Regions from separate parts of the Pseudomonas sp. 910_23 genome, predicted to be linked through region 2. Evidence: predicted binding sites of a transcription regulator. Region 2 holds the regulator's gene; each other region holds the start of a gene.
The links. Region 2 encodes sigma-54, which starts transcription at its own class of promoters, with help from an activator protein. Its sites were predicted from a motif close to ANTGGCATNNANNTTGCTNT; they were not measured.
Positions count from the first base shown of each region.

Region 1: a site for sigma-54 is predicted at 2,143-2,162, ahead of glnA (type I glutamate--ammonia ligase). Genes of this name have one in related genera too.
Region 3: a site for sigma-54 is predicted at 1,854-1,873, ahead of glnK (P-II family nitrogen regulator). Genes of this name have one in related genera too.

Region 1 covers NZ_VXCZ01000002.1:72,699-79,960, reverse strand. The annotation lists gene typA (translational GTPase TypA) at 1-334, opposite strand, end outside; gene thiI (tRNA uracil 4-sulfurtransferase ThiI) at 474-1,928, opposite strand; gene glnA (type I glutamate--ammonia ligase) at 2,263-3,669, shown strand; gene FW800_RS02550 (chorismate mutase) at 3,874-4,410, shown strand; gene glnL (nitrogen regulation protein NR(II)) at 4,731-5,816, shown strand; gene ntrC (nitrogen regulation protein NR(I)) at 5,813-7,249, shown strand.
Region 2 covers NZ_VXCZ01000011.1:102,980-110,241, reverse strand. The annotation lists gene lptA (lipopolysaccharide transport periplasmic protein LptA) at 1-217, shown strand, start outside; gene lptB (LPS export ABC transporter ATP-binding protein) at 217-942, shown strand; gene FW800_RS15350 (RNA polymerase factor sigma-54) at 1,126-2,619, shown strand; gene hpf (ribosome hibernation-promoting factor, HPF/YfiA family) at 2,694-2,999, shown strand; gene ptsN (PTS IIA-like nitrogen regulatory protein PtsN) at 3,009-3,473, shown strand; gene rapZ (RNase adapter RapZ) at 3,476-4,333, shown strand; gene FW800_RS15330 (HPr family phosphocarrier protein) at 4,350-4,622, shown strand; gene FW800_RS15325 (ZIP family metal transporter) at 4,644-5,537, opposite strand; gene FW800_RS15320 (superoxide dismutase) at 5,570-6,181, opposite strand; gene FW800_RS15315 (hypothetical protein) at 6,183-6,611, opposite strand; gene FW800_RS15310 (class II fumarate hydratase) at 6,639-7,262, opposite strand, start outside.
Region 3 covers NZ_VXCZ01000008.1:145,305-152,566, reverse strand. The annotation lists gene FW800_RS12280 (YifB family Mg chelatase-like AAA ATPase) at 1-1,181, opposite strand, end outside; gene FW800_RS12275 (accessory factor UbiK family protein) at 1,396-1,659, opposite strand; gene glnK (P-II family nitrogen regulator) at 2,082-2,420, shown strand; gene FW800_RS12265 (ammonium transporter) at 2,455-3,792, shown strand; gene FW800_RS12260 (secondary thiamine-phosphate synthase enzyme YjbQ) at 4,002-4,427, shown strand; gene sutA (transcriptional regulator SutA) at 4,530-4,862, shown strand; gene FW800_RS12250 (HAD family hydrolase) at 4,959-5,654, opposite strand; gene xerC (tyrosine recombinase XerC) at 5,651-6,550, opposite strand; gene FW800_RS12240 (DUF484 family protein) at 6,553-7,262, opposite strand, start outside.

The DNA of each region.
Region 1 (7,262 bases), on a different contig from region 2:
CGAAACGGGTTTGCGGCATAGGGCCGTCTTGAGCGTCAACCAGCAGCAGAACGGAGTCAACCATCGACATTACGCGTTCTACTTCGCCGCCGAAGTCGGCGTGGCCCGGGGTATCCACGATGTTGATGTGGTAGCCGTTCCAGTTGATGGCGGTGTTTTTTGCCAGGATGGTAATACCGCGCTCTTTTTCCTGGTCGTTGGAGTCCATCACGCGCTCGTCGTTGAGCTCGTTGCGCTCCAGGGTGCCGGATTGACGCAGGAGTTTGTCTACCAGGGTGGTTTTACCATGGTCAACGTGAGCAATGATGGCGATGTTACGTAGATTTTCGATCACTTGTGTATCTCGATCAGAGGATTCGGTGTGCTGACAGGTCGTGGCAGCGATTAACAGTAGAGTCAGGCCTTGCCGTTACAGCTTGACGGCAGAGTCGGGGGGCCGGTGACGCAGGCCACAGGCAAACAGCCCCGGGCTCTTAGCTCGGTCGATAAACGCGCACATTGGCATGCCCCTCACTGAGCAAATGGTGGGCATGCAGGCGACTCATCACGCCTTTGTCGCAATACAACAGGTACTGACGGCTGTTATCCAGTTCCTTGAAACGCGCGTTCAGTGCGTAGAACGGCAGCGTTTGCACGTCGATGCCGGCGATTTCCAGCGGCTCATCCTCAGCGGCATCCGGGTGACGGATGTCGATGACGATCTGGCCGGCCAGGGCTTCGCTGACTTCTTCGATTTTTACATCCTGGCCCAACTCGTCGATCACCCGATCGATTGGGACCAGCTTGGCGTTCTCGAGCGCACGCTCCAGAATCGCCATGTCGAATTCTTTCTCTTCATGCTCCACGCGGTGACGCTTGGCGTGGGTCTTGGGGTTCACCGAGATGACCCCGCAGTACTCGGGCATGTGCTTGGCAAAGTCGGCGGTGCCGATTTGCTCTGCCAGGTCGATGATGTCCTGCTTGTGGCTGGCTATCAGCGGGCGCAACACCAGCTTCTCGGTGACGCAGTCGATGATCGACAGGTTCGGCAGCGTCTGGCTGGACACCTGGGAAATCGCCTCGCCGGTCACCAGCGCGTCGATCTGCAATTGATCGGCGACTCGGGACGCGGCGCGCAACATCATACGCTTCAATACCACGCCCATATGACTGTTATCGACTTTGCCGAGAATTTCGCCCAGCACTTCCTCGAACGGCACGCTTACAAATAGCACGCGCTGGGAGCTGCCGTACTTCTTCCAGATAAAGTGCGCAACTTCCATCACGCCCAATTCATGGGCACGCCCGCCCAGGTTAAAGAAGCAGAAGTGGCTCATCAGGCCGCGACGCATGATCTGGTAGGCCGCCACCGTGGAATCGAAACCGCCGGACATCAATACCAGGGTCTGTTCCAGGGCGCCCAGCGGGTAGCCGCCGATGCTGTTGTGCTGGCTGTGGATCACAAACAACCGTTGGTCGCGAATTTCCATGCGCACTTCAATTTGCGGCGCTTTAAGGGAAATTCCAGCGGCGCCGCACTCGCGACGCAGCTTGCTGCCGACGTATTTCTCTACATCCATGGAGCTGAAGGTGTGCTTGCCGGCACGCTTGCAGCGCACCGAAAAAATCTTCCCTTCAAGTGCACTGCCGTAGTGCTGCTTGCACTTTTCGGTGATGTCGTCGAAGTCGCCCAGCGGGTACTCATCCACCTGCAGGAAATGCGCGATGCCCGGCATGCAGCTCAGGCGCTCGGTCATGTCCTTCAAGGCTTTGGCGTCGGTAATGCGGGTTTCCAGCTCGAGGTTGTCCCACACACCGTTCACCACCACAGCCGGGTCCAGGTCACGGAGCACGGCACGGATGTTCTTGGCCAACTGACGGATGAAACGCGTCCGTACCGGTCGGCTTTTGATGGTGATCTCGGGGAAGACTTTAACGATTAATTTCATGGAAACAGCGCGCGCCGGGCCTGCTGAAAAAGGGGGGCGCGGATTATAGCGGAAATCGCTCAAGGTTTAACCAGTTAATATGCATCGAACGTGCAATGCACCAAAACGGGTCATTTACACAAATAAACGCTACATTGCAGTGCGCTATTTCTCGCGCTTTGGCCTATTGCACCGCTATAGGGGCCATTTTGAGGCAAAAAGACCATGTTGGCGCACTGGCATGTAATTTGCTCTCTTGTGAGGCAGGTTGCCTTGGCGGAGTATCCGCGCCGGCATCACCCACATTCTAAGGGCTAACTCCACTACCCAAGCCCGAAGCCACCCGGAGGACACCATGTCGAAGTCGGTTCAACTCATCAAAGATCATGACGTTAAATGGATTGATCTGCGCTTCACGGACACAAAAGGCACTCAGCACCACGTGACCATGCCGGCTCGCGACGCGCTGGATGATGCTTTCTTCGAAGAAGGCAAAATGTTCGACGGCTCCTCCATCGCCGGCTGGAAAGGCATTGAAGCTTCCGACATGATCCTGATGCCGGACGACAGCACTGCCGTGCTGGACCCGTTCACCGAAGAGCCGACCCTGATCCTGGTCTGCGACGTGATCGAGCCGTCGACCATGCAAGGCTACGACCGCGACCCACGTGCGATCGCCAAGCGTGCCGAGGAATACCTGAAGTCCACCGGTATTGGTGACACTGTATTCGTGGGCCCGGAGCCAGAGTTCTTCATCTTCGACCAGGTGAAGTTCAAGTCCGACATCTCCGGCTCCATGTTCAAGATCTACTCCGAACAAGGTTCGTGGATGTCCGACCAGGACGTGGAAGGCGGCAACCATGGCCACCGTCCAGGCATCAAAGGCGGCTACTTCCCGGTTCCACCGTTCGACCACGACCACGAAATCCGTACCTCCATGTGCAACGCCATGGAAGACATGGGCCTGGTCATCGAAGTGCATCACCACGAAGTGGCGACTGCCGGCCAGAACGAAATCGGTGTGAAGTTCAACACCCTGGTGGCCAAGGCTGACGAAGTTCAGACCCTGAAGTACTGCGTACACAACACTGCCGTCGCTTACGGCCGTACCGCTACCTTCATGCCCAAGCCTCTGTACGGCGATAACGGTTCGGGTATGCACGTTCACCTGTCCATCGCCAAAGAAGGCAAGAACACCTTCGCAGGTGAAGGTTATGCCGGCCTGTCCGACACAGCCCTGTACTTCATCGGCGGCATCATCAAGCACGGTAAGGCCCTGAACGGCTTCACCAACCCGTCGACCAACTCCTACAAGCGTCTGGTCCCAGGTTTCGAAGCTCCGGTAATGCTGGCCTACTCGGCGCGTAACCGCTCTGCCTCGATCCGTATTCCTTACGTGTCCAGCCCGCGCGCTCGCCGTATCGAAGCTCGCTTCCCGGACCCGGCAGCCAACCCATACCTGGCCTTCGCTGCACTGGTCATGGCCGGCCTGGACGGTATCCAGAACAAGATCCACCCTGGCGACGCCGCCGACAAGAACTTGTACGACCTGCCGCCTGAAGAGGCCAAAGAGATCCCACAAGTGTGCGGCAGCCTGAAAGAAGCCCTGGAAGAGCTGGACAAGGGCCGTGCGTTCCTGACCAAAGGCGGCGTGTTCAGCGACGACTTCATCGACGCTTACATCGCCCTGAAAAGCGAAGAAGAAATCAAGGTGCGCACCTTCGTACACCCACTGGAATACGAGCTGTACTACAGCTGCTGATCCGGTAGCGTTGCTTAACGTGGCGTGATGAAAAAGACCTCCCTAGGGAGGTCTTTTTTTTGCCCGGGGATTACCCGGCTCCCCATCTGCAAACCCAATCAAAGGTGGGAGGGGGCTTGCTCCCGATGGCAGAGTGTCAGGCAGTATATGTGTTACTGACACACCACTATCGGGAGCAAGCCCCCTCCCACAAGGAGATCTGTGTTGAAACATAAATTCGTGTTCGCCCTGCTGTTCGTCAGCGCCGGTGTTTACGCCGCCCCACCTACCTTGGAGCCACTGCTCAACAGCATCGCCGAACGCCTGGAGATTGCCGACCAGGTGGCGCTGAGTAAATGGGACAGCCACAAGCCCGTGGAGGACAAGAAGCGCGAGCAAGAGGTGATCGCCAGCGTCACTGCCCAGGCGCCGAGCTACAAGCTGGACCCGGCCGCTGCCGAGCAGTTCTTCGCCGCGCAGATCGAAGCGAACAAACTGGTGCAATACACCCACCTGTCCGACTGGCAGTTCCAGGGCAAAGCCCCAGACGAGCCGCGGCCGGACCTGATCAAGCAGATTCGCCCGCAGCTGGATGAGCTGCAAAAACGCCTGCTGCAACAACTGGCCGACTTCATTCCGCACCGTGCCGATCCACAGTGCCCCCAATGGCTGGCCACCGCCGTGCATGAGCCGCTGAATGATCCGCTGCGCCAACTGGCAATGATCCGCGCCACCGCCGAACTCTGCATCTACATAGGTTAATGACTGCAAACCCGGTAAAAATGTGGGAGCAAGCCCCCTCCCACATTTGGACTGTATGCATTCAGGGCCATCTCTGGCAGCTTCCTGAACAACCTTCACAAAACCGCACTATATTGGTGCGATAGGTTGCACCCTTACTCCAGCCACAGCCCATTTTGGTTCGAATCTTCCCGACAAAGCTGGCAGAACGCCACAGTTTCGCGCCACAAACCCCTATTTCAGGGCTTTAACGCTTCTTTTCGGAGCCTTGGTTTGGTTTTTGCATTTTCCTTGTATCAGCGTGTGCCTCAAGCCTGCGCCTTGCTCCAAAAGAGGTCCCGATGACCATCAGCGATGCACTGCACCGTTTGTTACTCGACAACCTGACCACCGCGACCATCCTGCTCAATGCCGATCTGCGCCTTGAGTACATGAACCCGGCGGCGGAGATGCTCCTGGCCATCAGCGGCCAGCGCAGCCATGGGCAGTTCATCAGCGAGCTGTTCACCGAGTCGGCCGAAGCCTTGAGCTCGTTGCGCCAGGCCGTGGAGCAGGCACATCCGTTCACCAAGCGCGAAGCGATGCTCACCGCCCTCACCGGCCAGACACTGACGGTCGATTACGCCGTAACCCCCATTCTGAGCAATGGCGCCACGCTGCTATTGCTCGAAGTACACCCCCGCGACCGCCTGCTGCGCATCACCAAGGAAGAGGCGCAGCTGTCCAAGCAGGAAACCAGCAAGATGCTGGTGCGCGGCCTGGCTCACGAAATCAAGAACCCGCTCGGCGGGATTCGCGGCGCCGCGCAGCTGCTGGCCCGCGAGCTGCCCGAGGAGCATCTCAAGGACTACACCAACGTCATCATCGAAGAAGCCGACCGCCTGCGTAACCTGGTGGACCGGATGCTCGGCTCCAACAAGTTGCCGTCATTGGCGATGACCAACGTGCATGAGGTGCTGGAGCGCGTCTGCCAACTGGTCGAGGCCGAAAGCCAGGGCTGTATCACCTTGGTACGCGACTATGACCCAAGCATTCCTGATGTATTGATCGACCGCGAGCAGATGATCCAGGCGGTGCTCAATATCGTGCGCAACGCCATGCAGGCCATCAGCAGCCAAAACGAGCTGCGCCTGGGCCGCATCAGTTTGCGCACCCGCGCCCTGCGCCAGTTCACCATCGGCCATGTGCGCCATCGCCTGGTGACCAAGGTCGAGATCATCGACAACGGCCCCGGCATTCCCGCCGAACTGCAGGAAACCATCTTCTTCCCCATGGTCAGTGGCCGCCCGGACGGTACCGGGCTGGGCCTGGCCATTACCCAGAACATCATCAGCCAGCACCAGGGCCTGATCGAATGTGAGAGCCATCCCGGCCACACCACGTTCTCGATCTTCCTGCCATTGGAACAAGGAGCCCCCACGACATGAGCCGTAGTGAAACTGTCTGGATCGTCGATGACGACCGTTCTATCCGTTGGGTCCTGGAAAAAGCCTTGCAACAGGAAGGCATGACCACCCAAAGCTTCGACAGCGCCGACGGGGTGATGAGCCGCCTGGCACGCCAGCAGCCGGACGTGATCATCTCCGACATTCGTATGCCCGGCGCAAGCGGCCTGGACTTGCTGGCGCGCATCCGCGAGCAGCACCCGCGCTTGCCGGTGATCATCATGACTGCGCACTCGGACCTGGACAGCGCTGTCGCGTCCTACCAGGGCGGCGCCTTTGAATACCTGCCCAAGCCATTCGACGTGGATGAGGCGGTGGCGCTGGTCAAGCGCGCCAACCAGCACGCCCAGGAACAACAGAACCAGGAAGCCCCGCCAACCCTGACCCGCACCCCGGAAATCATCGGTGAAGCGCCAGCGATGCAGGAAGTGTTTCGCGCCATCGGGCGCTTGAGCCACTCCAACATCACTGTGCTGATCAATGGCGAGTCGGGCACCGGTAAAGAGCTGGTGGCCCATGCTCTGCACCGCCACAGCCCGCGTGCGGCCTCTCCGTTTATCGCGCTGAACATGGCGGCGATCCCCAAGGACCTGATGGAGTCCGAGCTGTTCGGCCATGAGAAAGGCGCGTTTACCGGCGCGGCCAACCTGCGGCGCGGGCGCTTTGAACAGGCCGACGGCGGCACGCTGTTTCTCGATGAGATCGGCGACATGCCGGCCGATACCCAGACCCGCTTGTTACGGGTGTTGGCAGACGGTGAGTTCTATCGTGTCGGCGGGCACACACCGGTCAAGGTTGATGTGCGCATCATTGCGGCCACCCACCAGAACCTCGAAACCCTGGTACACGCGGGCAAGTTCCGTGAGGACTTGTTCCACCGCCTCAATGTGATCCGCATCCATATCCCGCGCATGTCGGACCGCCGCGAAGATATCCCCACCCTCGCCCGCCACTTCCTCAGCCGCGCCGCCCTGGAGCTGGCGGTGGAGCCCAAGCTGCTCAAAAGCGAGACCGAGGAATACCTCAAGAACCTGCCGTGGCCCGGCAACGTGCGCCAGCTGGAGAACACGTGCCGCTGGATCACCGTAATGGCCTCCGGGCGTGAAGTGCATATCAGCGACCTGCCGCCTGAGCTGCTGAGCCTGCCGCAGGATTCGGCACCGGTAACCAACTGGGAACAAGCGCTGCGCCAATGGGCCGACCAGGCGTTGGCGCGCGGCCAGTCGAACCTGCTGGACAGCGCCGTGCCGGCATTCGAGCGGATCATGATTGAGACCGCGTTGAAGCATACCGCCGGCCGCCGTCGCGATGCGGCCGTGCTACTGGGTTGGGGGCGCAATACCCTGACGCGCAAGATCAAGGAGTTGGGGATGAAGGTGGATGGTGGGGATGATGATGAGGGTGATGAGGCCTGATCACACCTCCCAG
Region 2 (7,262 bases):
TGGCAAGACCATTCAGTATCATGCCCAGCAGAATCGCATCGTCCTGATCGATCAGGCCAAGGTGTTAAGCCCCGACGGCAACTCCACGGAAGGTGAGAAAATCACTTATGACACCGTGAAACAGGTTGCTAACGCCGGCCGCGCCACGGGCAGCAAGCTCAGCACACCTCGCCCACGCATCGACATGGTTATCCAGCCGAAGAAGAAGGCCGAGTAATGGCAACCCTGAAAGCCCAGCATCTGGCCAAGGCCTATAAAAGCCGCCAGGTGGTACGTGATGTCAGCCTGTCGATCGACAGCGGCCAGATCGTCGGTTTGCTCGGCCCCAACGGTGCCGGCAAGACCACCTGCTTCTATATGATCGTCGGGCTGGTCCAGGCGGATCAGGGTCGCGTGTTGATCGACGACCTGGACGTCAGCCACCAGCCCATGCACGGTCGTGCACGCGCCGGTATCGGTTATCTGCCCCAGGAAGCGTCGATCTTCCGCAAACTGTCGGTAGCCGACAACATCATGGCGATCCTCGAGACCCGCAAGGAACTCGACCGCGACGGCCGCCGCAAAGAGCTGGAAAGCCTGTTGCAGGAGTTCCACATCAACCATATTCGCGACAACCTCGGCATGAGCCTGTCCGGTGGTGAGCGCCGCCGCGTGGAAATCGCCCGCGCCCTGGCCACCGCACCGAAGTTCATCCTGCTGGATGAGCCGTTTGCCGGCGTTGACCCGATTTCGGTCGGCGATATCAAGCAGATCATTCACCACCTCAAGGCCAAGGGTATTGGCGTGCTGATCACCGACCACAACGTCCGTGAGACGCTGGATATCTGTGAAACCGCCTATATCGTCAACGATGGTCAGTTGATTGCTGAAGGCGACGCCGAGACCATCCTGGCCAATGAACTGGTCAAGGAAGTTTATCTGGGTCACGAGTTCCGCCTGTAGACGGAGTGGTATCGCGCCTTTCGCCGGAGCGCGCAGGAGTCAATAGAAACCTTGGTTTTTTTATTGTTACCGCGCTCTAGGCAAAGGCCCTGATATCAGGCATATAATTTGCTTATGTTGGCGCTCACGCGCCCTGTCGTGGATGGCGCATTGCGCCGGCGAATAAGGTGTTAAGCCCCTGCCATGAAACCATCGCTAGTCCTGAGAATGGGCCAGCAGCTGACGATGACACCGCAGCTGCAACAGGCCATCCGCCTGCTCCAATTGTCGACCCTGGACCTGCAGCAGGAAATCCAGGAGGCCCTGGAGTCCAATCCGATGCTCGAACGCCAGGAAGAAGGCGACGACTTCGACAATGCCGACCCACTGGCCGACAACATCGAGCAAAAACCCAATCCCGACGTGCAGGAACCCTCCTACCAGGAAACCGCCCCTACGGTGGACAACCTGGAAGAAGGCGAATGGAACGAACGCATTCCCAACGAGCTTCCCGTGGATACCGCATGGGAAGACGTTTACCAGACCAGCGCCAGCAGCCTGCCGAGCAATGATGATGACGAGTGGGACTTCACCACCCGCACCTCGGCTGGCGAGAGCCTGCAGAGCCACTTGCTGTGGCAACTCAACCTGGCGCCGATGTCGGACACTGATCGCCTTATCGCGGTTACGCTCATCGATTGCATCAATAACCAGGGTTATCTGGACGAAACCCTCGACGAGATCCTCGAAGCCTTCGACCCGGAACTGGACATCGAGCTGGACGAAATCGAAGCCGTCCTGCACCGCATCCAGCAATTCGAGCCCGCCGGCATCGGCGCCCGCACGCTCAGCGAGTGCCTGTTGCTGCAACTGCGCCAGTTGCCTGCCAAGACGCCATGGCTCGCCGAGGCCCAGCGTCTGGTCAGCGACTACATCGATCTGCTGGGTAGCCGCGACTACAGCCAGTTGATGCGCCGCATGAAGCTCAAGGAAGACGATTTGCGCCAGGTCATCGAGCTGGTGCAAAGCCTCAACCCGCGCCCCGGTTCGCAGATTGAATCCAGCGAAGCCGAATACGTGGTTCCCGACGTGATCGTGCGCAAGGACAACGAGCGCTGGCTGGTGGAGTTGAACCAGGAATCGGTGCCACGGCTGCGGGTCAACCCGCAATACGCAGGTTTTGTGCGCCGCGCCGATACCAGCGCCGACAATACCTTCATGCGCAACCAGTTGCAGGAAGCGCGGTGGTTCATCAAGAGCCTGCAAAGCCGCAACGAAACCCTGATGAAAGTCGCCACCCAGATCGTCGAGCACCAGCGCGGCTTCCTGGAATACGGCGACGAAGCCATGAAGCCTCTGGTGCTGCACGATATCGCCGAAGCGGTAGGCATGCATGAATCGACAATTTCCCGGGTAACCACGCAAAAGTTCATGCATACCCCGCGTGGTATTTATGAGCTGAAATACTTTTTCTCCAGCCACGTCAGCACCTCCGAAGGCGGCGAATGCTCGTCCACGGCGATCCGCGCGATCATCAAAAAACTGGTTGCCGCGGAAAATCAGAAAAAGCCGTTGAGTGACAGCAAGATCGCTGGTTTACTGGAGGCACAAGGCATTCAGGTCGCCCGTCGAACCGTCGCCAAGTACCGTGAGTCCCTTGGGATCGCGCCTTCCAGCGAGCGTAAGCGTTTGATGTGACGGGCAGGCCATAGCGTTCCAGTGGCAGGCGTTTTGCCTGCCGCTTTATGCACTGGCAACGAAGGAGAAGCTGTATGCAAGTCAACATCAGTGGACACCAGCTGGAAGTCACCAAGCCCCTGCGTGAATACACCGAGAGCAAGCTGAACAAGCTTGCGGGGCATTTTGACAAGATCACCAACGTGCAGGTCATCATGGAGGTCGATAAGCTCAAGCAGAAAATCGAGGCCACCCTGCACGTACCGAATGCCAAGCTCGTCGCCAACGCGGAACACGAAGACATGTACGCGGCGATTGACTCGCTCTACGACAAGCTCGACCGCCAACTCATAAAGCATAAGGAAAAGAATCTGCACCTGATGCAAGGTACAGGTCGTTAACCCTCCCCCATGATCCAACTTCAAACCATCCTGACCCCCGGCCGTTCCCTCGTGAACGTCCCGGGCGGCAGTAAAAAGCGCGCCCTGGAACAAATTGCCAACCTGATCAGCAGCCAAGTGCCTGAGCTGGAGATGCAAGATGTTTTCGAGGCTCTGATTGCCCGTGAAAAACTCGGCTCCACCGGTTTTGGCAACGGCATCGCTATTCCTCACTGCCGTCTCGAAGGCTGCGAGACCCCGGTCAGCGCCTTGCTGCACCTGGAAAAACCCATCGACTTCGACGCCATCGACGGTGCTCCGGTTGACCTGCTGTTCGTGCTACTGGTCCCGAAAGCCGCCACCGATGCGCACCTGGAACTGCTTCGTCAGATAGCCAGTATGCTCGACCGCAAGGAAGTACGTGACAAGTTGCGCAGTGCCAGCAGCAACGAGGCGCTGTATCAGGTCGTCCTGGATGAACAAAACGGGCAGTAATCATGCGTTTGATCATCGTCAGCGGCCGCTCCGGCTCAGGTAAAAGCACCGCCCTCAATGTGCTTGAGGACAACGGTTTCTATTGCATCGACAACCTGCCGGCCGGCCTGCTGCCGGAGTTGGCGGAGCGCGCCCTTATCCACACCGAGCTGGCGCAGCCGCTGGTCGCTGTGTCGATCGACGCCCGCAACCTGCCCAGCCACCTCTCGCGGTTCCCGGAACTGCTCGAAGAAGTGCGCGCCAAGCACATTCATTGCGATGTGCTGTACCTGGATGCCGATGAAGAAACCCTGCTCAAGCGTTTCTCCGAAACCCGTCGACGCCACCCGCTCAGCAGCGCGAACCGCTCCCTGGCCGAAGCCATTGAAGACGAGACCAAACTGCTGGGGCCGATCATTGATCTGGCCGACCTGAAGATCAACACCACCAGCCTGAACCTGTACCAGTTGCGTGACGCGATCAAGTTGCGCCTGCTGAATCAGCCCGAGCCGGGCACAGCGTTCCTGGTCGAGTCGTTTGGCTTCAAGCGTGGCATGCCGGTCGATGCCGACCTGGTGTTCGATGTGCGCTGCCTGCCCAACCCTTACTGGAAGCCGGAATTGCGCGATCAGTCGGGGCTGGATCAGCCCGTCGCCGACTACCTCGCCGCGCAGCCGGATGTGGAAGAGATGTTCCAGGACATCTCCAGCTACCTGCTTAAATGGTTGCCGCGTTTTGCCGCGAGCAATCGGGCGTATGTCACCATTGCCATTGGCTGCACGGGTGGCCATCACCGCTCGGTTTACCTGACTGAGCGGCTGGGCCAGGTGCTGCAACAAACCCTCAAGAATGTCCAGGTTCGCCACCGCGACCTAAGCTGAAAGGAACACCTGCGCGATGCCCGCTCTGGAAATTGAAATCATCAACAAGCTGGGCCTGCACGCCCGGGCGTCGGCAAAGTTCGTCGGCGTGGCCGGAAAGTTTCCCTGCCAGATCCGCGCCGGGCGCACACCGGAGTCCATGGTCGATGGCAAGAGCATCATGGCGATGATGATGCTGGCAGCCGGCAAGGGCACCACGATTCATCTGCACACTGCAGGCGAGCAAGAGCAGGAAGCGATGGCGGCGTTGGTTGAGCTGATCAACAACAAATTCGATGAAGGCGAATAACCGCCGATACGAGAGCTGGCTTCAGCCCAACGCCGTATCCATCACCATCATCAGGCAAAACCCGATACACAACCCCAGGCTGGCGAGCTTTTCGTGACCGTTGCGACGCGATTCGGGGATGACTTCATGGGTCACTACCAACAACATCGCACCGGCGGCCAGCGCCAGCCCCAACGGCAGCAACACCTCAGCCAGGCTCACCAGCCAGGCGCAGAGCACCGCAAATACCGGTTCAACCAATCCTGATGCGGCGCCGATCAGGAACGCCTTGATCCGCGACATCCCCGCCCCAGCCAATACCAGCGCGATCACCAAGCCCTCGGGTACATCCTGTAAGGCAATGCCCATGGCGAGACTGTCAGCATCCGCCATCCCTCCTCCCGCGGAGACGCCCACTGCCATGCCTTCGGGAATGTTGTGCGCAATGATGGCGAATACAAACAGCCAGATGCGCGGCGGGATCACCGGCTTATCCGGCGTCCCCACCAGCATCTCCGGGCTGGCGCCGGAGACCTTGCGATCCACCAGATACAACCCGAATGCGCCCAGCATGATGCCGAAGCTGATCAGCCCACCCGCACCCCACGGCGAAAGGCCCAGGCCTTCAGCCGCGGCGATACCCGGCACGACCAGGGAAAAAGCGGTCGCTGCGAGCATCACACCTGCACCGAAGCCCAGCAAGGTGTCGCTCAACGCTACCGGCATCCGCCGTATCACCAGGACCGGCACCGCGCCCAGCGCCGTGCCGAGCGCGCAAATCGCGCCGCCCTGCAACGCGCGCAGGATACGCGGCTCAAGGTCCAACCAGGCCAGCCCATGGGCCACCAGCAACGCAGTCCCTGCCAATAACAGCAGTGAACCGAACGCATAACGGAACATTCGCACGCTGCTGATCGCCAGTGTTTCAGTGCCCATAGTCGCCCTTAGATCTTGTTTTAGAGTGAATGTCAGGCCAAGGCGGCCTGGTAGCGGGCAGCAACTTCCGGCCAGTTAATTACGCTGTAGAACGCATTGATGTATTCAGGGCGACGGTTCTGGTAACGCAAATAGTAGGCATGTTCCCAGACGTCCAGACCGAGGATTGGCGTGTTGCCGCTCATCAGCGGGCTGTCCTGGTTGCCGCTGCTTTCCACGACCAGCGTGTTTTGCGGGGTGACACTCAACCAGGCCCAGCCACTGCCGAAGCGGGTCAGCGCAGCCTTGGTGAATGCCTCCTTGAAACTGTCAAAACCGCCCAATTGCTCATCGATAGCCTTGCCCAGCGTGCCTTCAGGTTTACCGCCCCCTGTAGGTGACATGACCGCCCAGAACAACGAATGGTTTGCATGGCCGCCTCCTTGATTGACCACGGCAACGCGTAATTTCTCCGGTAATTTCTGCACGCTGGACACCAGCTTCTCCACCGGCCAACCGGCGAATTCCGTGCCCTCCACGGCAGCATTCAGATTATTGATGTAAGTCTGGTGATGCTTGGTGTAGTGAATCTCCATGGTTTGCGCGTCGATATGCGGCTCAAGGGCGTCATAGGCGTAAGGCAGGGCCGGCAGGGTGTAAGTCATATCAATGTGCTCCATAGTGAGACGAGGTCGACTGCGGCGCAGCATCGCCCAGCAACCGGTGGGTGGGGGGGTACTCGCCGTGATCGCTGATGAAATTCAACAGCTCGACGTAGGTCTTGCTGCTCTGGCGCAACGCCGCCTCGCGCAACTGCGGGTTAAGGCGCGGGTCCTGCATGGTCTGCAACAATCGCTGGTGAATGGCGCAGAGGTATTCCGCGCTTTCCTCAGGTTGATTCAGGCGCAAATGCAGGTCCGCCAGGTTGTGATGAGAAATGACGCAGGCCGCCACTGCTTCGTCGGCATCCGCCCAGCGTTCGAACAACACTTGGGCCAGGGCCAGGGCTTGCAGATAGGCCTCGCGAGCATCCACCAGCTCGCCCGCCATAAAGCAGCGATTGGCCCGTTCGATCGTACGTTTCCAGTGCTCCATGGTGAGCCTCCAAAGCAGGGTGGTTAATTACACGCCGCCAGCCGTGAGCTTTTCCGGGTCCAGCAGGACTTCCAGTTGGCTGCGCGGCAGGTCGGTGTGCTCAAGGGCGACATCGATGACCGGGCGGCCTTGCTGGTAAGCCTTCTTGGCAATTTCAGCGGCCTTCTGGTAACCAATGATCGGGTTAAGGGCGGTGACCAGGATCGGGTTGCGCGACAGTGCTTCTTTGAGCTTGGCTTCGTTGACCTTGAAGCTGGCAATGGCCTTGTCCGCCAGCAAACGACTGGAGTTGGCCAGCAACTCAAGGCTGCTGAGCAGGTTCTGGGCGATGATCGGCAACATCACGTTCAGCTCGAAGTTGCCCGATTGACCCGCAACTGTGATGACGGTGTCATTGCCGATGACCTGCGCGGCGACCATCGCCGTGGCTTCCGGGATCACAGGGTTGACTTTGCCGGGCATGATCGACGAGCCCGGCTGCAAGCCCTCCAGCTCAATTTCACCGAGGCCGGCCAAGGGGCCGGAGTTCATCCAGCGCAGGTCGTTGGCAATCTTCATCAGCGATACAGCCGTGGCCTTCAACTGGCCGGAAACTGCGACGGCAGTGTCCTGGGAGCCAATCAATGCAAAAAGGTCCTTGCCGGGCGTGAA
Region 3 (7,262 bases), on a different contig from region 2:
AGCGCAGTGACCTCCCGCGCGACTGTCAGGTGCAAATCAATCCGGTCCAGCAGCGGCCCGGATAGCTTGTTGCGATAGCGTTGTATCTGTTCCGGCGTGCACCGACAACGCCCGCTGGGTTCGCCCATGTAGCCGCACGGGCAGGGGTTCATGGCCGCGACCAATTGGAAGCGTGCCGGGAAACTCACCCGGTCCCTGGCTCGGGAGATCACGATATGCCCCGACTCCAATGGCTCGCGCAGCACCTCCAGTACCTTGCGATCAAATTCCGGCAGCTCATCCAGAAACAGCACGCCGTGATGGGCCAGGGTGATTTCCCCCGGCTGCGGCTTCGAGCCGCCACCCACCAGCGCCGGGCCGGATGCCGAGTGGTGCGGCTGGCGGAACGGGCGATTGGGCCAATGGCTCAGGGGGGCCAGGCTGACCACGGATTGGATCGCGGCCACTTCCAGCGCCTCCTGCTCGCTCAGCGGTGGCAGCAAGCCCGGCAGGCGGCTGGCCAACAGGGTTTTGCCGGTACCGGGTGGCCCGCTGAACAGCAGGTTATGTGCGCCGGCCGCCGCAATCAGCAAGGCCCGCTTGGCTGCCAGTTGGCCCTGCACTTCACTCAGGTCCGGGTAAGGCTTGTTCAAGTACAGCAAGCCGTCGGACCTGTAGGGCTCAATCGGCACATGCCCATTAAGGTGCGCCACCACTTGCAGCAGGTGGTCCACCGCAATCACTTTGAGCCCCGACGCAAGGCAGGCTTCCTCGGCATTGGCCCTGGGCACTATCACGGTGCGCCCGGCCTTGCGCGCTGCCAGCGCGGCCGGCAACACACCTTTGACCGCCCGCACCTCGCCGGACAACGCCAACTCCCCAAGGCACTCCACGTCATCAAGCATCAAGGCCGGCACTTGCACACTGGCCGCCAGGATCCCCAGGGCAATCGCCAGATCAAAGCGCCCGCCGTCCTTGGGTAGGTCGGCGGGCGCGAGATTGAGGGTGATGCGCCGGGCCGGGTATTGCAGCGCCGAGTTGAGAATGGCGCTGCGAACGCGATCCTTGCTTTCCTTCACTGCAGTTTCCGGCAGGCCCACCAGCGTCAGCGATGGCAAGCCATTGGCCATATGCACTTCAACGGTGACGGCGGGGGCTTCAACGCCGACCTGGGCGCGGCTGTGCACGATAGCGAGGGACATGCTCGTTCCTTGAATGGGGGGGCGCTTCCTGCGGTTTTTTCAAGGGTAGACGAGGGGGGCGTCCAGCGAGGGAGGGAGGTTTTACAGAACGTATCCGGGCGGCAATGCAAAACAAATGTGGGAGCTGGCTTGCCTGCGATAACGGTATGTCAGCAAAGAATCATCCGCTGATTCACCGCCATCGCAGGCAAGCCAGCTCCCACACTAACCGTGTTTATTCAGCAGAGGATGGCGCCAACCGTGCTTCAAGTTCAGCCACCTTCGCCTCCAGGCTCTCCAACCGCGCACGCGTGCGGGCCAGCACCACCATCTGGCTGTCAAACTCTTCCCGGCTGACCAGGTCGAGCTTGCTGAAACCACTTTGCAGCAATGCCTTGAACTGGCTTTCGATTTCATTGCGGGGCAGCGGGGTGTCGCCGCTGAACAGGCGAGAGGCGTGGCCGCTCAGGGCGTCGAGGAGGTCTTTGGGCGCGAGCATGGGAAACATTCCGGAAAACAGTTGGCCAGCAGTGTATCACGCAGCGTCTATAGTCTTTTTCATGCCGCGTTGCGCACGGTTTTCGCGCATCAAAGCGGGCGGCTGCGCACCGTTTTGATGCGCATTGCGGCCGCGCGCACGCCCCGTGGGTGGGCACAAGTGAGCAAGGGATTGATTTCAGTGGTTTTTACGGAGCTGGCAAGGTTTCTGCTTAGACGATCATGACCCATGCACTGATGCAGTCGCTGTGACGAATGCAGTGCGCCGACGGATCAGGGGTACAGGTTTCGTCACCAGTGGATCGCTGGCGTCGCAACGGCAAATGCCGAGGCGACGATGCGTTACAAAGCCAGGCACTGCGCTTAGACTTGAGACGGGTTTGTTTTCCTGGGGCAAGTCCACCAATTCGGGAGAGAGTTTTCATGAAGCTAGTCACTGCCATCATCAAGCCGTTCAAGTTGGACGATGTACGCGAGTCACTGTCCGAGATCGGCGTGCAGGGCATTACCGTTACTGAGGTCAAGGGCTTCGGTCGGCAGAAGGGTCATACCGAGCTGTATCGTGGCGCGGAATACGTAGTCGATTTCCTGCCGAAGGTGAAGATTGATGTCGCCATTGACGACAAGGATCTTGACCGGGTTATCGAGGCGATAACCAAGGCGGCCAACACCGGCAAGATCGGTGACGGCAAGATCTTCGTGGTCAATCTGGAACAGGCTATTCGCATCCGTACCGGCGAAACCGATACCGACGCAATCTAAGCCGCCAAACCCCAACGCCCCAGGAGAAAACACTATGACTCTGCGTAAATTCGCAGGGCTCGGAGCCCTGCTGTCCATCGTAATGCCAAGCCTGGCCATGGCGGCAGACGAAGTGGCTGCTCCAGTCCTCAACTCCGGCGACACCGCCTGGATGCTGACCGCCACCGCTTTGGTGCTGTTCATGACCATCCCTGGCCTGGCGCTGTTCTACGGCGGCATGGTCCGCTCCAAGAATATTCTGTCAGTGATGATGCAGTGCTTTGCCATCACCGGCTTGATCAGCATCCTGTGGGTCGTCTACGGCTACAGCATCGCGTTTGATACCACCGGTATGGAACAGGGTGTGGTCAACTTCAACTCCTTCTTCGGCGGCCTGGGCAAGGCGTTCCTGGCGGGTGTCACCCCGGCCAGCATCACCGGGCCTGCGGCGCTGTTTCCGGAAGCCGTGTTCATCACCTTCCAGATGACCTTCGCCATCATCACCCCGGCGCTGATCGTCGGTGCCTTCGCAGAGCGCATGAAGTTCTCCGCGATGCTGATCTTCATGGCTATCTGGTTCACCCTGGTCTACGCGCCGATCGCGCACATGGTCTGGAGCGGCAACGGTGGCCTGATGTGGGACTGGGGCGTGCTGGACTTCGCCGGCGGCACCGTCGTGCACATCAACGCGGGTGTGGCGGGCCTGGTGGCGTGCATCGTGCTGGGCAAGCGTAAAGGCTTCCCGACTACACCAATGGCACCGCACAACCTGGGTTATACCTTGATCGGCGCGGCCATGCTGTGGATCGGCTGGTTTGGCTTCAACGCCGGCTCCGCTGCGGCGGCCAACGGCACGGCGGGCATGGCGATGCTGGTCACCCAGATTGCCACGGCTGCTGCGGCGCTGGGCTGGATGTTCGCCGAGTGGATCACTCACGGCAAGCCAAGTGCACTGGGCATTGCCTCAGGTGTGGTGGCCGGCCTGGTCGCCGTGACGCCAGCCGCTGGCACCGTGGGCCCGATGGGTGCCCTGGTGATCGGCCTGGTTGCCGGTGTGGTGTGCTTCTTCTGCGCCACCAGCCTCAAGCGCAAGCTGGGCTACGACGACTCCCTGGACGCCTTCGGTGTGCACGGTATCGGCGGTATCGTCGGTGCGATCCTCACCGGTGTGTTTGCAGCCCCGGCACTGGGCGGCTTCGGCACCGTGACCGATATCGCTGCCCAGGTCTGGATCCAGTGCAAAGGCGTAGGCTTCACTGTGATCTATACAGCCATCGTGACCTTCGTCATCCTCAAGGTGCTGGACATGGTCATGGGCCTGCGTGTCACTGAGGAAGAAGAGGCTGTGGGCCTCGACCTGGCGCAACACAACGAGCGCGGCTACAACTTGTAAGTACGCGAAAAAAACATGCCCGGCTTGCCGGGCATTTTTTTGTCTGGTGTTTGTCTTTGGCTAAAGGTGTATGGGTTTTTTATCAACTTTGTGATGGGATCCACACGGCACTTTTCAGAGTGCAAATGTCTTACAGGCATGAAGGCGTATTCGGCACTTTGTTTTTTCCCAGAGCGCGCTAGAATGCGCGCCGATGGGCGGAGAACTGTATGTGGCAACAGACCCTGATTACCCTGCGGGCCAAGCCCCGGGGCTTTCATCTGGTAACGGACGAGTTGCTTGCCGGCTTGCCTGAATTGAAGGCTTGCCGTGTGGGCCTGTTGCATTTGTGGCTGCAGCACACCTCGGCCTCGTTGACCGTCAACGAGAATGCCGACCCGGCGGTTCGCCGTGACTTCGAGCGTTTTTTCAACCTGCTGGTGCCACAGGGCCGCGCAGGGTTTGAACATAACGACGAAGGTCCGGATGATCTGCCGGCGCACTTCAAGGCCAGTCTGCTGGGCTGCCAGCTGAGTTTGCCGGTCAAGGCCGGCCGCTTGGCGATGGGGACCTGGCAAGGTGTTTATCTGGGCGAGCACCGTGATCATGGCGGTGCTCGTAAAGTCCTCGCCACCTTGCACGGTGAAGAGGCATAAGCCACTGGAAATCCGGTGGATGTTGATTTTTTTCCGGCGACCTCGACAGAGGGTGAAGCTGGGCTATAACTAATCTGCTTTTCGCAAGTCATGAGGTAGAACATGAGCGACGATGATCTGGAACAAGACGACCTCGAAGTAGGTGATGAAGACGACACCGAAGAAGGTCTTGAAGTAGCGGCGGAAGACGTTGCTGACGATGCCGAGGATGGCGGTGCCGATGACGCGGCTCCCAAAGCCAAAGGCAAAGCCAAGGCTGCTGTTTCGGTAGACGAGCTGCCAAGCGTTGAAGCCAAGAACAAAGAGCGCGATGCCCTGGCCCGTGCGATGGAAGAGTTCCTCGCTAAAGGCGGCAAAGTGGTCGAAGTCGAGGCTAACGTGGTTGCAGACCCACCGAAGAAGCCGGATAACAAGTACGGCAGCCGACCTATCTAAGGTCTGCCTCCTGCTTGTAAGAAAAAGCCCGCCGTCGCTGCGGGCTTTTTCATGCCTGGAGCCATTACCAGTTCGCTCCCACATTGGGGGGCAGTGTTAACCCCAGCGACTCAGCAGTGGCGGCAACTCCGTCAGGCTGCGAATCTGCGCATCCGGGTGCTTGTCACCCTCCCAGGCCTTGCCCGCGGGGTTAAACCACACCGCCCGCAGCCCCGCCTGCTGAGCACCGGCGATGTCATCCCCAGGGTGATCGCCCACGTGCACCGCCGCTCCGGCGTCCACGCCTCCGCGCTGCAACGCCTCTTCAAACAAGCGCCCGTCCGGCTTGGCAATGCCGATGTCTTCAGCGCGCAAGGCAAAATGGAAGTACTCCGCCAGGCCAACGCGCTGCACATCGGCATTGCCATTGGTGATCACCCCCAGCAGGAAGTGCTGGCGCAGCGCCTTGAGCATCGGCTCGGCTTCCGGGAACACGGTGAGCTGGTGACGTGCATGGATGAACGCTTCGAAGCACACATCCGCCATTTGCGCCGCTTCAGGCTGGGGATAGCCGGCCTCTTCGAATGCCAGCATCAACACCCGATGGCGCAGGATGCTGATGCGGTGCTTGAGCTCGGGATGACGCTGCAATACTTGCTGGCGCAGGCTGGCGAAATGCTCCAGGGGTAGGTCCCCGACCTTGGAGGCGTTGAGCGCCAGCCATTCGCGCATCGACGCTTCGGCGCTGATGATGACGGGTACGTTGTCCCAGAGGGTGTCGTCCAGGTCGAAGGTGATCAGCTTGATACTCATGAGTCGCTGCCTTTGATGCGTTTGGCCCGGGGATGGGCGCTGTCGTACACCGTTGCCAGGTGCTGGAAGTCCAGGTGTGTATAGATCTGAGTGGTCTTGATATCGGCGTGGCCGAGCAGTTCCTGTACGGCGCGCAGATCCTGGGAGGACTCCAGCAGGTGGCTGGCGAAGGAATGGCGCAGCATGTGCGGGTGCAGATTCTGCCCCAGCTCCCGCTCGCCGGCGGCCTTGACCCGAAGCTGGATCGCTCGGGGCCCCAGGCGTCGGCCTTGCTGGCTGACGAACACCGCATCGTCCGCCGGGTTGGTCAAAAGGCGCAGTGGCAGCCATAGCTGCAAGGCTTCGCGGGCTTTTCTGCCCACCGGCAGTACGCGGGTCTTGCTGCCTTTGCCGAGCACTTGTATCAGGCCATCGGCGAGGTCCAACTGATCGAGGTTCAGGCTTGTCAGCTCCGACAGGCGCAGGCCCGAAGAATAGAACAGCTCAAGGATTGCCTGGTCGCGATGGGCCAGGAAGTCATCCTCTACCGCACCATCGAGCAGCTGCAAGGCACGATCGGTATCCAGGGTCTTGGGCAGGCGCCGCTCGCCTTTGGGCGGGGACAGGCCATTGGCCGGGTCGTGATCGCACAAGCCTTCGCGATTGAGATAGTGATAGAGGCCGCGCACTGCCGACAGCAGGCGAGACAGGCTGCGCGAGGACTGGCCTTGCTGGTGCAACCGGGCGATCAGGCTGCGCAGGGCCTGAATATCCAGGGCTTTCCAGCTACTGACGTGCTGTTTCTCACAATAGGCCAGGACCTTGTTCAAGTCCCGCCGATAGGCTTCAAGGGTGTGGGGCGACACCTGGCGCTCATTGCGCAGGTGAGCGCAGTAGGCGTCCAGTTGCCGCTCCATGGTCAGCGCACCGCGCGCAGTGTGGTGGTGTGGCGCGGCAGGACGCGGCCCAGTACTTCGGCGATGTAGGTCAGGAACAGCGTGCCCACCGAACTTTTGTAGTGCGCAGGGTCACGGCTGGCGATGGCCAGCACGCCGTGCAAGCCTTGATGGCTGACGGCGATGACGGCGGTAGAACCGATCTGCTTGCGCTGCTCGGCGCCAAACAGGAAGTCCAGTTCATGTTCACGCAAGGTGCCGCTGACAGTCTTGCCTTCGGACAGCAAGCCGCCGATGGCTGTCTGTGCTTCACCACCTGTGACCCAGCGACCCACCGGCATCGGATTGTCGCTGAACAGGATCAGGCTGACAAAGGGCACCTGGAAGTCCTCGCGCAGGCTGTCTTCCACGGCGATCACCGTTTCTTCCAGGCTGGCGGCGTCCATCAGGGTCAGGATCAGGCGGCGGGTCTTGTCGAACAAGCGGTCGTTGTCGCGGGCCACGTCCATCAGGTGGGAAAGCCGATGGCGCATTTCAATATTGCGCTCGCGCAGGATCTTCATCTGTCGTTCCACCAGCGACACGGTATCGCCGCGCTGGTGGGGAATGCGCAAGGCTGGCAGCAGTTCTTCATGCTCGACGAAGAAGTCCGGATTAGCCTCAAGGTACGCCGCGACAGCAGCGGCCTCCAGGCTTTCACTCGGGGTAGCGTGTGCGGGTACTTGAGGCTTAT